Linked DNA regions of Desulforamulus hydrothermalis Lam5 = DSM 18033. The main gene of each other region encodes a partner of the protein of the gene in region 2 in a complex. Links are inferred from orthologs where the notes say so. Each region holds a gene or a part of one and is shown on either strand. Other genes may lie near its edges. The genes, in order: smc and DESHY_RS10870.

Evidence for each region.
Region 1: the proteins of DESHY_RS10870 (region 2) and smc are in contact, whole or in part, in a crystal structure (PDB 3ZGX), measured with the Bacillus subtilis proteins. The link is inferred for Desulforamulus hydrothermalis Lam5 = DSM 18033 from one-to-one orthologs.

The regions. Positions count from the first base shown.
Region 1 is NZ_CAOS01000011.1:31,525-39,660, reverse strand. The notes cover bases 72-4,231. They hold smc (chromosome segregation protein SMC), read left to right. Parts: upstream 72-470; coding sequence 471-4,031; downstream 4,032-4,231. Other genes in these bases: ftsY (signal recognition particle-docking protein FtsY), read left to right, coding at 4,128-4,231; rnc (ribonuclease III), read left to right, coding at 72-451. In the rest of the region: more of rnc, read left to right, coding at 1-71; more of ftsY, read left to right, coding at 4,232-5,057; DESHY_RS08345 (DUF1540 domain-containing protein), read left to right, coding at 5,204-5,404; DESHY_RS13650 (hypothetical protein), read right to left, coding at 5,401-5,667; mtnP (S-methyl-5'-thioadenosine phosphorylase), read left to right, coding at 5,833-6,624; mtnA (S-methyl-5-thioribose-1-phosphate isomerase), read left to right, coding at 6,633-7,673; DESHY_RS08330 (adenosylhomocysteinase), read left to right, coding at 7,685-8,136. UniProt on the Bacillus subtilis protein: Required for chromosome condensation and partitioning.
Region 2 is NZ_CAOS01000013.1:163,009-169,438, reverse strand. Bases 3,670-6,430 are described here. They hold DESHY_RS10870 (segregation and condensation protein A), read right to left. Parts: upstream 5,546-6,430; coding sequence 4,793-5,545; downstream 3,670-4,792. Other genes in these bases: trpS (tryptophan--tRNA ligase), read right to left, coding at 5,615-6,430; scpB (SMC-Scp complex subunit ScpB), read right to left, coding at 4,242-4,790; DESHY_RS10880 (Gmad2 immunoglobulin-like domain-containing protein), read right to left, coding at 3,670-4,122. In the rest of the region: DESHY_RS10900 (nucleoside recognition domain-containing protein), read right to left, coding at 1-225; DESHY_RS10895 (ATP-binding protein), read right to left, coding at 276-2,021; ytfJ (GerW family sporulation protein), read right to left, coding at 2,133-2,561; DESHY_RS10885 (DUF2953 domain-containing protein), read right to left, coding at 2,509-3,171; more of DESHY_RS10880, read right to left, coding at 3,274-3,669. UniProt on the Bacillus subtilis protein: Participates in chromosomal partition during cell division. May act via the formation of a condensin-like complex containing Smc and ScpB that pull DNA away from mid-cell into both cell halves.

The DNA.
Region 1 (8,136 bases), on a different replicon or contig from region 2:
GGACCTGGGCCGTTGCCTGCGCATGGGGCGAGGTGAAGAACGTTCCGGCGGCAGGGAGCGGCCATCCATCCTGGCAGACGCTTTTGAGGCCCTACTGGGTGCCATTTACCTGGATCAGGGCTTAGAGGAGGCCAGACGTTTTGTGTTAAGTTGCTTAAAACCCATCATTGACGATGTTGTGGCAGGCAGGCTGGACAGAGATTATAAAACAGAGCTGCAGGAAACACTGCAGCAAACTTCACCGGAGCCTTTGGTTTATAAAATCATGGGCGAATCGGGGCCGGATCACGACAAAACCTTTACCGCCGGTGTTTTTTACCGTGGCCGTGTAATCGGTACAGGCAGCGGGCATTCCAAGAAAGAGGCCGAACAGCAGGCTGCCAAGGATGCCTTTATGAATTTAGACCGGTTGAAAGCCGGCGCTTTCAAATCAAACGCCCATCACGATTGATAACGGGGGGCAAAAAGCATTGAGTCTGAAAAGAATTGAAATTCAGGGATTTAAATCTTTTGGCGATCGTGTCCGGTTAGAACTGTATCCTGGTTTATCCGTCATTGTGGGTCCTAACGGCAGCGGTAAAAGCAACATCGCTGACGCCATCAGCTGGTGCCTGGGTGAACATCGTGCCTCCCAGCTGAGGGGTTCACGCATGGAAGATATTATTTTTGCCGGCAGTGATAAAAGAAAACCGGTTGGTATGGCAGAAGTAACCTTAACTCTGGACAACGAAACCAAAACATTCCCTCTGCCCTATGAAGAGATTGCTGTTACAAGACGCCTTTACCGTTCCGGGGAAAGTGAATTTTTTATCAACAAAGTGCCCTGCAGGCTTAAGGATATCCAGGCTCTTTTTATGGATACCGGGTTAGGCCGCGGGGCCTACTCTCTTATAGGACAGGGTAAGGTGGACGAAATATTAAGCAGCAGGCCGGATGAAAGAAGGTCTGTGATTGAAGAAGCGGCGGGCATTGTTAAATACCGCTACCGTAAAGAAGAAGCTCTGCGTAAATTAGCGGCCGCGGAGCAGGATCTCGACAGAATTTCGGATATTATTAATGAACTGGCCTCACGCATCCAACCGTTGGCCGCTCAGGCAGCCAAGGCCAGACAATACAAAGAGCTTAGTGAACAAGCCTGGCAGTTGGAATTATCTTTATTTAAGCGGGACTGGCAGGAGCTGACCGCCAAAGCAGAGGAAATTGCGCAGCAGGTGCAGCAACTGAAAAAAGAATTGCAGGACGAAAGGCCGGTTATTGAAGAAAAATTGGAGCAGGTGCGGACAGAGCTGCTCAGTCTGGAAAAATCCATAACGGATGCCAGGGAAAAATATCATTTTATAACCTCACAAATTGAAACCGCCCAAAACAAACTGTCACTGACAAATGACCGGCTTAGCCACTATCACAACGAAATTGCACGGGCGGAAAAGGACTGTCAAGAAGCACGAGCTGCGCTGCAAAAACTTGAAACTGAATTGCACCAGGAAAAAGAAAAATTAGATAAATTAAAGCAGGAAGCAGCAGCAAAATCTGCTTCCTCCGGTCACCGGGAACTGCACCAATTGGCGCAAGAAATGCAAGAAAAACAGGCGTTGCTAAACAATCTGAATAATGATTTAATTGATCAACTGAATCGCGTGGCCCAGCAGCGCAATATTAAAAATCAAGCGGCAGATCGCAAAGAGCAGTTAAACCAGCGTTTATCTCATATGCAAAGACTGGCCGGCCAGACGGCCGAACGGGAAAAAAGTTTGCTTGCCGCTCTGGAAAGGGCCCAAGATAAACTGCAGGAAGCGGGTCGCCGGAAGCAACTGTTAGTGTCAGGCATTCAACAAAGGGAACAGGAATTGACACAAATAAATCAGGACTTATCCGGACTTAACGCGAAGCTGATGCGTCTGAAAGAAACATTGGTAGCCAAACAGTCACGGCTTAGAGTTTTAGACGAGAGCATAAGTTCGCACAGCAGTTTTATCAAACCGGTCAGAGAACTGTTAAAGGCTGCCCGAGACTACCCGGCTGAGTTGACGGGAATTTGCGGTGCGGTGGCAGATTTAATTAAAGTACCTCGAGGCATGGAAACTGCTATTGAAGCGGCCCTGGGCAGCGCTTTGCAAAATCTGGTTACCGAAACATCAGACCAGGCCAAAGCGGCCATTGAGTATCTTAAAAAACACAACCTGGGCCGGGCTACTTTTCTTCCCCTTGATTCGCTGCGGCCAACTCCGGCCGGCCTGTGGGAAAAAAAAGCCCTCGGGTTGCCGGGGGTAATTGGTTTGGCGTCTGATTTAACCGAGGCGGCGGCCAGGTATCGTTCGGTAGTAGAATTGTTATTAGGCCGACTGGTGGTGGTTGATAAACTTGATAATGCCGTTAAAGCGGCCAAGCAGCTGCAACAGAGAATCAGAATAGTTACTCTTACCGGCGAACTGCTGCATCCCGGCGGTTCGTTGACCGGCGGGGGGCCGGCGCGTAATGCCGGGGGCATGTTGCACAGCCGCCGGGAACGTGAGGAACTGGCCCGGCAGTTGCAGCGATTGCAACAGCAGATTAACGAATTAGCCCAGCGGTTAGCCGACAAGCAACTGGCACAGCGGCAGCTGACCGAAGCACAGCAGACCTGCCAGCAGCAGTTGATTAATCTGGAATTGGAGCTGCAGGCAGCAGACATTGATGTCAGCAAAACCGGTGAAGAGTTACAGAGGGTGCGCGAACGTATTCAGGAGGGTCAATGGGAAATTGCCAAAACAGAACAAGAAATAACATCCTGGTCTGCTAACGAGGCGGCGGCGGCTGAAAAACTGACGGTTTTGGAACAGGAGTTAGAACAGTTACAAATTCACCTGACGTCTACCCAGCAGGCCTTGGCGGCTGTCAATGACCGCAAGACACAGTTGGAAAGCGCGGTACACCGGGAACAAATACAGCAGGCGGAACTGCGCCAGCAAATTCTCGGGTCGCAAAAAATAATGGAGCGGCTGACCAGAGAAAGGGAAGAAAAGAGGATGTTTTTAAGTTCTGCTGAGGCTCAGTTGATTCATTTGCAAAACAGGGTTCAGGAATTGGCTGCCCAGCGTTTGGCCTTAAGCGACCAATTGCAAGGACTGCAGCAGGATCAACAATCGGCTGCGGAAAATCTGGATAAATTAAAGAAAAAACATGAAGCTGAGGCAGCAGTGTTAAAACAGTTGGAAGAACGGTGGCAAAAACTGCAGGCATACTGGCAGCAGACACGGGAACAGATACATGCTCTGGAACTGCAGCAGGCCAGGAATCAAACGGAGCTGGAACTGTTAAGCAAGCGGTTGGCTGAAAACGGAATTGCTGATCCGGCGGGTATTCCGGTGGCGCCGGCCGCCAGTAAAAGACAGGCCCGGGCCAGGTGGCAGGAAATCAAGACTCAAATGGCGGCGCTGGAACCGGTAAATCCCGGCGCTGAAGCAGAATACCGGGAAGTAACGGAAAGATATCATTTCCTGTTAGGTCAGCAGCAGGATTTGGCAGAAAGCAAAAGGGCGTTGCAGCAGCTGGTGGAGGAATTAAACCGCGTTATGGCCGCTCAATTTACGGAAGCCTTCAACATAATTAACCGCAACTTCAACCAAGTTTTCCAACAACTGTTTGGCGGCGGAAGTGCAGCCATGTCCCTGACGGACAAAAATACCCTGACTTGCGGGATTGAGATTACCGCCCGGCCGCCAGGCAAAAAAAACCAAAATTTATCTCTTCTTTCGGGGGGAGAGCGAGCCTTAACAGCTATTGCCTTGTTATTTGCCATTCTACAGTACAAGCCAAGTCCCTTTTGCGTGTTGGATGAAATAGAAGCATCTCTGGACGAAGCCAATGTCAAGCGCCTAGCAGATTATTTATCCCGCACATCCCAAGAAGTACAGTTTATAGTTATCAGTCACCGGAAAGGCACTATGGAACAAGCAGACGCCCTGTATGGTGTAACCATGGATGAAGCAGGGGTTACCCGGCTGCTTTCTATGTCTTTGGAGGAATTTAAGGACAAGCAGCGGTCAGCCTGACCAAACCCGTACTGCCTGATTGACAGGGCCTTTTATTTGGCATTATAGTAAGGACAAGATCCGGCAAAATAAGCACTGTACTGGAGGTATTGTCAAGTGGGCTTTTTCAGCCGTTTAAAAGAAAGTTTAACCAAAACCCGCCAAACTTTTATTGAAAAAATTGACCAGGTGGTTACCGGACGCAAGGGCATCGATGAGGAACTATACGAGGAATTAGAAGAAGTATTAATCCAGGCGGATGTGGGTGTAAACACGGCTATGAAACTGGTGGAACGGGTGCGCAAGGGGGTCAAGGCCCGTAATGTGCAAGAGGCATCCCGCCTGAAGGATATTTTTTATGAAGAGTTAGCCTATTTAATGGGAGAAAAGGTCACCCCCATTCAAGAAAATGCCGAGGGCCCCACGGTAATTATGGTAGTAGGTGTTAACGGGGTGGGTAAAACCACCACCATTGGCAAGATGGCTTACCAGTATAAAGAACAGGGTAAGAAGGTTTTGCTGGCAGCCGGTGACACCTTCCGGGCGGCTGCCATTGACCAGCTGGAAATTTGGGCCCAGCGGGTAGGTGTGGATATTATTAAACATCAGGAGGGTTCTGACCCGGGGGCGGTGGCTTACGATGCCGTTCATGCAGCACGCTCCCGCAATGTGGATGTCCTGCTGATTGATACAGCAGGCCGTTTGCACAACAAAAGCAATTTAATGGACGAATTAAGGAAAGTGCATAGAATTATTGCCCGGGAAATGCCCGGCGCTCCTCATGAAGTGCTGCTGGTACTGGATGCCACCACCGGCCAAAATGCCCTTAACCAGGCCAAAATATTCAGTGAAGCGGTTAATGTGACGGGTATTGCCTTAACAAAACTGGACGGCACCGCCAAGGGCGGCGTAGTTACCGCCATTGTTACTGAAATGGCAATTCCGGTGAAGTTGATCGGCATTGGCGAAAGAATGGATGATTTAAGGCCCTTTAACCCTAAAGATTTTATTGATGCCCTGTACGGCAAGAAAAAAGATGATGAGTAAAAAAGCCTGAAAACGGATGATCAACAGCGGCAAGACTTGTGGGCAGTTTGCATATGATTCCACTCCTTGAATTTTTCTGGTTTTGCATAAAACAGATTAAACAGACAAAAGCTAACCACGATAAAACATCAGGAGGTGGAATATTTATGCCTGAAGTAGCGTGCACCGTCAATAACTGCAAGTATTGGACCCAAAATAACCTTTGCACCGCCAAACAAATTATCGTCCAAAACGACGCTCAGGGCGGCGGCATCAGCCCCAATGCCAGCCTGCAAAACCTGGCGGCAACTCCGGCCAACAGTATTGATGATACCTGTTGCCAAACCTTTAAACCGGCTAACGGCTAACGGCAAACACCCCTTAACGGGGGTGTTTCAGACTGTAGACAAAGGTTGCAAAACAAAATGAGGCGGTTTTGTGATCCCCTGTCGGCGATTTGTCGAAGCACCGGTAACAGCACTTGATGAGCGAAAGGAGCCATTGGGGGGGCGCCCACAGGATGTGGGCGCCAGCCGAACCGGGCCAGGAGGGGCCGTTTGAGGCGACCCCAAGGGCGACCGTAGCGAATCATAGTGCTGTCGGTGCGTAGACCGGAGCCAAAGGGGATCATAAACCGCCGATACTGTTCGTCGACACTCTGAAACACCCCTTAACGGGGGTGTTTTTATGTGTAAAAATTATTGTTATTGGAGGAAAACAAACCCGTTAAGGAGAATATTTCAAGTTTGTATAACCAATGCTAACTTAAGAAAATTGTGGATAAAGGAGAATCCGTATGTCTGTACGTATTGCCATTATCGGAGGGACCGGTGTTTACGACCCTAGTATATTAACCAATATCCGGGATGAGAAAGTAACTACCCCGTACGGGGAAGTAAGTTTAAAAATCGGCGATTATCAAGGAAAATCTGTGGCCTTTTTAAACCGTCACGGCGCCGGTCATTCGGTACCGCCCCACCTGGTAAATTACCGGGCCAATATTGCTGCCCTTAAAGAACTGGGGGTTAAAAGTATTTTTGCCACCGCTGCAGTGGGTTCATTAAACATGAACATGGCGCCCGGTCATTTTGTTTTTGCTGATCAATTTTTGGACTTCACCAAGGTTCGTCAGCATACCTTCTTTGAGGGTGGCGCCCAGGGCGTCGTTCACATTGACATGACCGACCCCTATTGCCCGGAATTGCGGCGGGTTTTGGCAAGAGCCGCTGAACAATTAGGCTTAACTTATCACCGGTATGGCACCTATGTCACCACCGAAGGGCCACGCTTTGAAACTCCGGCAGAAATAAAAATGTACAAACTGTTGGGCGGCGACCTGGTGGGTATGACCAGCGTACCGGAGGTTGTTTTAGCCCGGGAAAAAGAGATGTGTTATGCCAACATCTCCATGGTGACAAACTATGCCGCGGGTATTTCGCCAACCAAATTAACCCATCAGGAAGTATTGGAAGTAATGGCGGCCAATGCAGAGAATTTAAGAAAACTGGCGATGCTGGCCATCAGTTTAATTGATCCGGAAAGAGACTGCCTGTGCCAGGATGCCCTGGAGAAGCTGAACAAGGAGTGAATCTCTCTATGGAAGCAATAATTTGGGAACATAACCGTCTGCGACTGCTGGATCAAACAAAGCTGCCGCGCAGTATTGAATACATTGAATGCAACCATTATCAGACGGTGGCGGAGGCTATTAAAAAGCTTGCTGTGCGAGGGGCACCGGCCATTGGTGCTGCCGCAGCTTATGGCCTGGTGGTAGGGGCCGGACAAATTGAAGCCGCCGACCGGCAAACCTTTGTGGCCAAACTGGCTGACATTGCCCGTGAACTGGGCGATACGCGTCCTACCGCCGTAAACCTGCGCTGGGCCCTGGACCGTATGATGATGCGGCTTGCCGCTGCTCCGGAGCAAGATGTGCAGGAATTGCGGCGCATATTACTGGATGAAGCACATGCCATTTATCAAGAAGATATTCAAAGCAACCGTCAGATGGGGGAATTCGGTCAGGCATTGCTGCCTGACGGGGCCAGGGTATTAACCCACTGCAACGCCGGGGCTCTGGCTACCGCCGGTTACGGTACTGCTTTGGGAGTTATCCGGGCTGCCCATGAAAAAGGCAAACAAATTCATGTCTTTGCCGATGAAACCCGGCCGCTGTTGCAGGGAGCCCGCTTGACCGCCTGGGAGATGTTACAGGCCGGCATTCCGGTTACTTTAATTACAGACAACATGGCCGGATATTTGATGGCCAAGCAACAGGTTGACTGTGTTATTGTGGGGGCTGACAGGATTACGGCCAACGGCGACGTGGCCAACAAGATCGGTACTTACGGGGTGGCAGTACTGGCCAAACACCATAACATACCTTTTTATGTAGCTGCTCCCCTGTCCACCATTGACCTGAGACTCAGTTCGGGGGACGAAATCCCTATTGAAGAAAGAGATCCCCGGGAAGTTACTCACCATGGGGGGCAGGCCATGGCACCCGAGGGTGTGCAGGTTTGGAACCCGGCCTTTGATGTGACGCCCCATCAATTGGTAACAGCCATTATTACTGAGCAGGGTGTTATTTATCCACCCTATTTGGAAAACCTGGCGAAAGTATGCGGTAATAATAAATAAGGAGGTAAAAGATGCCGAATTATCTTGTCAGAGATATTAAACTGGCTCCTGCCGGCCGCTTAAAAATAGATTGGGTAAGCCAACACATGCCGGTTTTAAACGTGATCCGGGAGCAGTTTATCAAGGAGCAGCCCTTTAAGGGTTATCGGGTGGCGGTATGTATTCACCTGGAGGCCAAAACGGCTTATTTGGCTGAGGTGCTGAAGGCCGGCGGGGCTGAGGTTTCCATTGCCGGTTCCAATCCTTTGTCTACCCAGGATGATGTGGCCGCTGCCCTGGCTGATGCGGGAATAAATGTATATTCCTGGTATAACGCCACCGCTCAGGAATATAAGGAACACCTGCTGCATTTAATCGACGATCAACCGGACATTGTCATTGATGACGGCGGTGATGTTGTACAATTGCTGCATACCGAAAGAACGGAGGTAGCAGCCAAAGTTCTGGGCGGCTGCGAAGAAAC
Region 2 (6,430 bases):
CGTCAGGGGCCTTACCAGCCGGGCCAGCCCCCTTACCAAGCCGGCTGCCTCCGCCAGTTTCATCATGCCCAGCCAAAAGGTTATAATAGCAATCAAGCTGAGAGATGTTTTGACGGCCACCTGGGCTCCCTCCAGAGCAGCCCTGGTAACTACTTCAATGCGGCCCTGGGCAGCGGCCACCAGAACACCAAAAACCATCATCCCCAGCCATACATAGTTGACCATGTTCTCCCCCCCTTGTCCTCCTACCAGATCTTATGAGGGGCAGAAATTAATTAGAACTGTTCGTCCACCGGCAGGTAGACAGAGAAACAAGTTCCCCGGCCCGGTTGACTGTCCACTTCAATGCGTCCCCGGTGGCTGTCAACAATGGTGTAAGAAATCGACAACCCCAAGCCGGTGCCCTTATCCTTGGTCGTAAAAAAGGGCGTCCCCAGTTTATCCAGGTTTTCCGGCGGTATACCCGGTCCGTTGTCAATTACTGACAGGCATACTTCTTTTTCTGCCTGATGGTATCTGGTTACCAGCAAAATCCTCCCCTGCCGCTCCAGGGCTTGCAGGGCATTTTGACATAAATTAAGCAGCACTTGTTTAATTTGATCCTTATCAATGGTAATCAAAGGCAGGTCTTTCTGCAAATCAGTTTCTACTTTAACTCCCTGGATAAATGCCTGGGATTCAAAAATATGGACAAAACTGGTAATAAGTTCATTCAACGAACACCGCTGCATGGAAGGTGCCTTGGGTCTGGCCAGCTGGAGAAAGTTGTTAATAAAGTTATCTGCCTGATCAATCTCTTGAATCATTATTTCCATATATTCTTTAAAGGTGCTGTTTACTTTTCCAATTTTTTCACTCATCAGTTGAGCAAAACCACGCACAGAAGCAAGGGGGTTGCGTATTTCATGGGCCATGCCGGCAGCCATCTGACCCACTACGGCCAGTTTTTCCTGTTCCTTAATGCGGGCTTCCTGACGGCGCAGATCGGTAACATCGGTATAAATGCCGATGGCACCGGCTACCGCATCGTTTTCATCTCTTAACAGGCTGGTATTTACCAGCAAAAATTTATCGTGCTGGTCATTGCGGCATTTGCACTCAATGTTGGTAAAGGGCCTGGCTTCACGGATGGTTTGCAGCAGCAAAGGTTCCGGTCGGCGGCAGCGGCCCTGCCTCAGACATTCAAAACTTCTGCCCCCGATTTCACTGGCCGGCAGGTTCCAAATTTTCTCTGCCGCTTTGTTAAAAAAGGTAACAATGCCGTCTTTGTTTAATATCACCACTCCCTGGGACATGGCATTAAAAATAATATCCCGTTGTTGCATCAATTGCCTGAGGATTTTTTTTGACTCCTGCAACTGCCTGGCCATTTGAATTTGTTTAAGGGCAGCTTCTACTGCCTTGGCTGCCGCCACTGTTAAACTAAATGTATAAGGACTTTCCGAACCACAGGGCGTGCTTACCTCGATGACAGCCCGCACCCTGCCGTCATCGTCCAAAACCGGAGCCCCGACGCAGGACCACTTGTGAAAAATGGCTAAATAATGTTCCGCACCGATAACAGCTAAAGGTTTGCCCACAGCCAATACAGAACCTATCCCGTTGTTGCCTGCATATTCCTCCGCAAAACACACTCCCGGGTACATTGGCATATTGCACAAGCCGGCCGCCGATGCCTTGTCGCTGAACACCTCCATAACATAGCCTTCGTGATCCGCCACTGCAATATAGTAGTGATCACTGTGTGTGCTTACCGCCCGGATTATGGTTTGCAGATGCGGCTCCAGGAGACAGCTTATTTCATGCAAGTTTACTTTTCTGTACTGAAGTTCGGCCTCGGATAAACACTTTATGTTAATTTTAAACGGGTTAATGCCCCTGGCCAGGCAGCGCTGCCAACCCTTATATGTCTCCTCAAAGATGTCTTGTGATTCTATAGGCTCTCCTTTAATAAATTTTTGCCACCTTGCCAATAATTGGGATTGGTTGAGGTGGGGAACGGATATTAACCGATCAATCAAAATAATTACCTCCGTTCTAATGAAAAGACAATTGTTGTTTCGACATCAACTACTATATCCCTTTAAAAAAGACAAAATAAAAAGTGGGTTACCCCACTTTTTTCCAATGCCCTAGACAATCGGCTGTTTTGCTCCGGTTTCTGCGGTATTTTTACTTTTGTTAAACATGCTTTGTATTTGATTCAACATCTGCGGTGCCGTATCAATCAGCCGGTCAAACAAGGCGTGGCTGTCATCCACCGGCAGCAGGCGAATTTGCCCGTTGCCAACCACCAAAAAACCCATGGGCTGTACTGATACTCCCGCGCCACTGCCGCCGCCAAAGGGTGCCCCGGAGGATTCCCCCTGATTTTTGCTGCCGGTTCCCACGGCATATTCGCCCCCCCCGGCGGCAAAGCCGCAGGCAACCCTGGAAACAGGTATAATAACACTGCCGTCCGGTGTTTCTACAGGATCTCCCACCACCGTATTGACATCCACCATTTCTTTAATACTTTCCATGGCAGTTTTCATGAGACCTTCTATGGGATGTTCTGCCAAGAAAATTCACCCCCTGTTTGTTTGCCTTTTTCTTCAAAATTTTCAGACCCGTAACCATAATATAGCCAATCCTAATTTTAAATATGCAGTCAGCCGATGTGGCAAAGCCGGCTTTTTTAAAATCAGGCTCAACCTTAATAACCGGCTGTACCCTGCCGGGTGCAATTTTGTGATAAAACAAAGCTGTGACAAGGCCTGCAAAACTCCAGGCCAGACCGGCCAGCATGCCGGTAGCCGCCGCATCCGTCGTACCAAAGCTGATTCGCCAGTAAAATTTCTCCAGCACCAGATGTCTTAAAAAAAAATCGACATCCTCTTGAACAACCTGCAACCAGAGCAGCCACTTACGCAGTTTGTCCAACAACTGCTGCACACCGGTTATGGTGATTTGGTTTTCCCGGCTCATAATTTCTCCCGGGTCCCCTTGACCGGTTTCCAGTTCGGTTCGGCTAATCAAAGAAAAACCGGCCATTTTTTGCCGCAGCATCAACACCGGAATTTCTATCCTGTGATGAAAAACGCCCCAAAGAAAAAATTCTATACTGACGGTATCATCTTCATGCAAGCGAAAATACTGAAAGCGAACTTTAATATAAGAAAGGAAGACCAAAGCCGGTAAGGTTACAGCAGTTACTAAGCAAAAAATTATTAACAGACTTTGGTCACCTCTCTTTACTATCGGGCTTTGCTCATTTTTTGCTTAAGTGTTTGCTCACGGGGCACCGATCGATTCAGTTTCGCCGGCCGCAGCAGGCAGCAGTACCACCGGCACCGACACAGTATCTTTTTCTACTCCCTCATCGCCGGTCACAAAGGCTTCCACACTGCCGCGTTCCCGTTCGGCAGGGGAGCTAAAACCCATGGTAGCAGTAAATTTACCGCCTTGAATTGCTACCGGTTTTTCTGCCAGGGTTACGCCGGCAGCATTTTTTATTCTAATTCTCACTTGTCCTGCCACCCCGGCAGCCGTGCCGGAGACCTGCAGGGGACTTTTAACCTGTTCCCCCGGCGCCGGGCTGTCTAATCTTAAACCTTTGTCTGCGGTGTTCTTTTCTTTAGGCGCAACAGGTACGGCAGGGACCGGTAAACCGGGAGGCGCAGCTTCCCGTTCTATCTCAAACCCCAAAGCTTTAACCGGCCTGTCCATGGTAAATGATGCCACCAGAGGCTTTTCGGTATCTGCTTTTGGCCCGCTTGGTGCAGTTGACAGATATTTTAATTTGACATTTATCCAGTCAAAATCATTGGCCGGCAAGCGCCGTTCAATCTCTGCAATTTTTATCGCTCTGCCTGCCGGCAGGTTTTGTTGGCTGACAAGCACATAATTCCTGCCGTTAACCGATGTCCAGACGGCAAAATGCTTATCCCGCAAGGTATTTGCCAGAGCCTTTACAATTTCGGGAGCCTTGTCGTAATCCATAGTTTCAAAAGTAATCCGGGAAACATCAGGTACCACAATGGTTTTGGGTTGTGGGGCCGGCGCGGGTTTTTTGGCCGGGGCACAGCCCAGGGGCAGTGCAATCAGCAAGCTCAGGCAAAACAACCATAAAAATTTACGCATGGCAATTCCTCCTTGTTTTAAGAACAAGTACAAATTTAACATTATTTTTAGCAATTTCTGGAGAAATATGCGCATTGCTTATAAAAACAAAGGTGTAGCAAGATTATTCTTGCTACACCTTAGATTTCACATTGCTCTGCGTTTTCTACCAAAAAATCCTCTAAAGGAGGAAGGTCGGCTAACGATTTTAAACCAAAGTACTTTAAAAAATCCACCGTGGTACCGTAAAGAACCGGCCGGCCGGGTCCTTCGCGCCGGCCTTTTTCCTCGATTAAGTTGCGTTCCAGCAGGGTGCTGATGGGTGAATCCACCTTGACACCCCGAATCAATTCGATCTCTGTTTTGGTGATCGGCTGCCGATAGGCAATAATCGCCAGCGTTTCCACTGCCGCTCGGGACAAACCGGTGCCGCTTTTTCTGTAAAGCCTTTCAATATAAGAGGCATATTCCGGTCGGGTACACATTTGCCAGGTATCTGCCGCCTCAATTATCTTCAGCCCGCCGGGCCTGGTGTCATAATCCCGGGCCAGTTCCCGCAACAGTTCCAGGGCATCCGTCGCATCTAATTCCGCTATGCGAGCCAAGGTTTGCACCGAAAGGGGCTCACCGGCTACAAACAGTAAGGCCTCCAGAGCTGCTTTGGTCTGCTCTTTAAACAATACAGCCAAAACTATCCCTCCCCAGTTATCGCCTGAGTTCGTCGCAGGATGGTTATTTCCCCAAAGGTGTCACACTGGCGGGCCTCAATCTGGCCTGTTTTTAACAGCTCCAAGACGGCTAAAAAGGTTACCACAATATCTGACAGAGTTGTTTTTTCGGCAAACAGGTGGGAAAACAACAACCCCTGGGGATATAAAAGAAGCCTGGCCATTAACTGGCGCATCTTTTCGGGTACCTGGATTTCCTCTCGGGTTATTGCTTCGGGCAATGTAAAACCGGCAGCCGCCCGCCGGAGCACCTGCTGCAGGGAGTGCAGCAGCATCTCCAGGGTGACACCCCCCAGCGGGTCGCGGGGTTTTATTAAGTGCTGATACAACTCGGCGGAATTATTTCTGGTATATGTTTTGCCGGTTTTGCTTTCTCTTTCCTTTAGGTAAGCAGCCACTTCCTTAAACTTGCGGTACTCTAAAAGGCGCTGCACTAATTCTTCCCGTGGATCAGGTTCTGCCGGCTGCAGTTCCTGATCTCCGGGCGAGCGGGGCAACAGCATCCTCGCCTTAATGGACACCAGGGTGGCAGCCATAACCAAAAATTCGCTGGCTACATCTATATCCAAGGCCTGCATCTGCTGTAAATATGAAAGGTATTGGGAAGTGATTTGGGCAATCGGAATATCATAAATGTTTATTTGCTCTTTATCTATCAAGTGCAGCAGTAAGTCCAAGGGTCCTTCAAAGGTGGCCAGTTTCACCTGGTAAGACAATTAACCATCCCCCGCCTTAATTTAACTCTGTGGTCTTGTTTGCACTGCGGTTAACGGCGGAGCCTATATCTAGCTACCGAAGACGGCCTCTCTGACTTCTTGCATGGTCCGGCCGGCTACCTGCCGGGCCTTGGCCTCCCCTGCCCTTAATACTTCTTCAATATAGCTGGGCTTACTCAAAATCTCCTGCCGGCGTGCGCGCACCGCCACAGCTTGTTTTTCCAAAGAACCGGCCAGCTGTTTCTTGCAAGCCACGCAACCGGTACGACCGCCCCGGCAGGCTTCTTCAATACTTTCTAAAAGTTCACGGTTATAAATACGATGGAATTTATGAACCACACATACCTCAGGATTGCCCGGGTCGGTTTTGCGAATGCGAGCCGGGTCGGTAACCATCAGGTTGACATTCTTTTGAATTTCCTCCGGATCTGCCCCGATGGAAATGTAGTTGTGGTAGCTTTTGCTCATTTTAGCCCCGTCGATGCCGGGCAAAACAGCAACTTCTTTCTTTACAATACCCTGGGGTTCCGGGAAGACCGGCTTAAACAAGTGATTAAACCGCCGGGCCACTTCCCGGGTTAATTCAATGTGAGGCAGCTGGTCTTCGCCCACCGGTACGGCATTGGCCTTGTAAAGGAGAATGTCAGCCGCCATCAGCAAGGGATAACCGAGAAAGCCATAGGTGTTTATATCTTTGCCCATTTCTCCCAGCTTTTGTATTTGGTCCTTATAAGTGGGCACCCGTTCCAACCAAGATAAGGGAGTTACCATAGAAAGCATTAAATGCAACTCGGCATGCTGTAAAACATTGGACTGGCGAAAAATAGCACTCTTTTCGGGATCCAGGCCGGAAGCCAGCCAGTCAGCCACCATCTCCAATGTGTT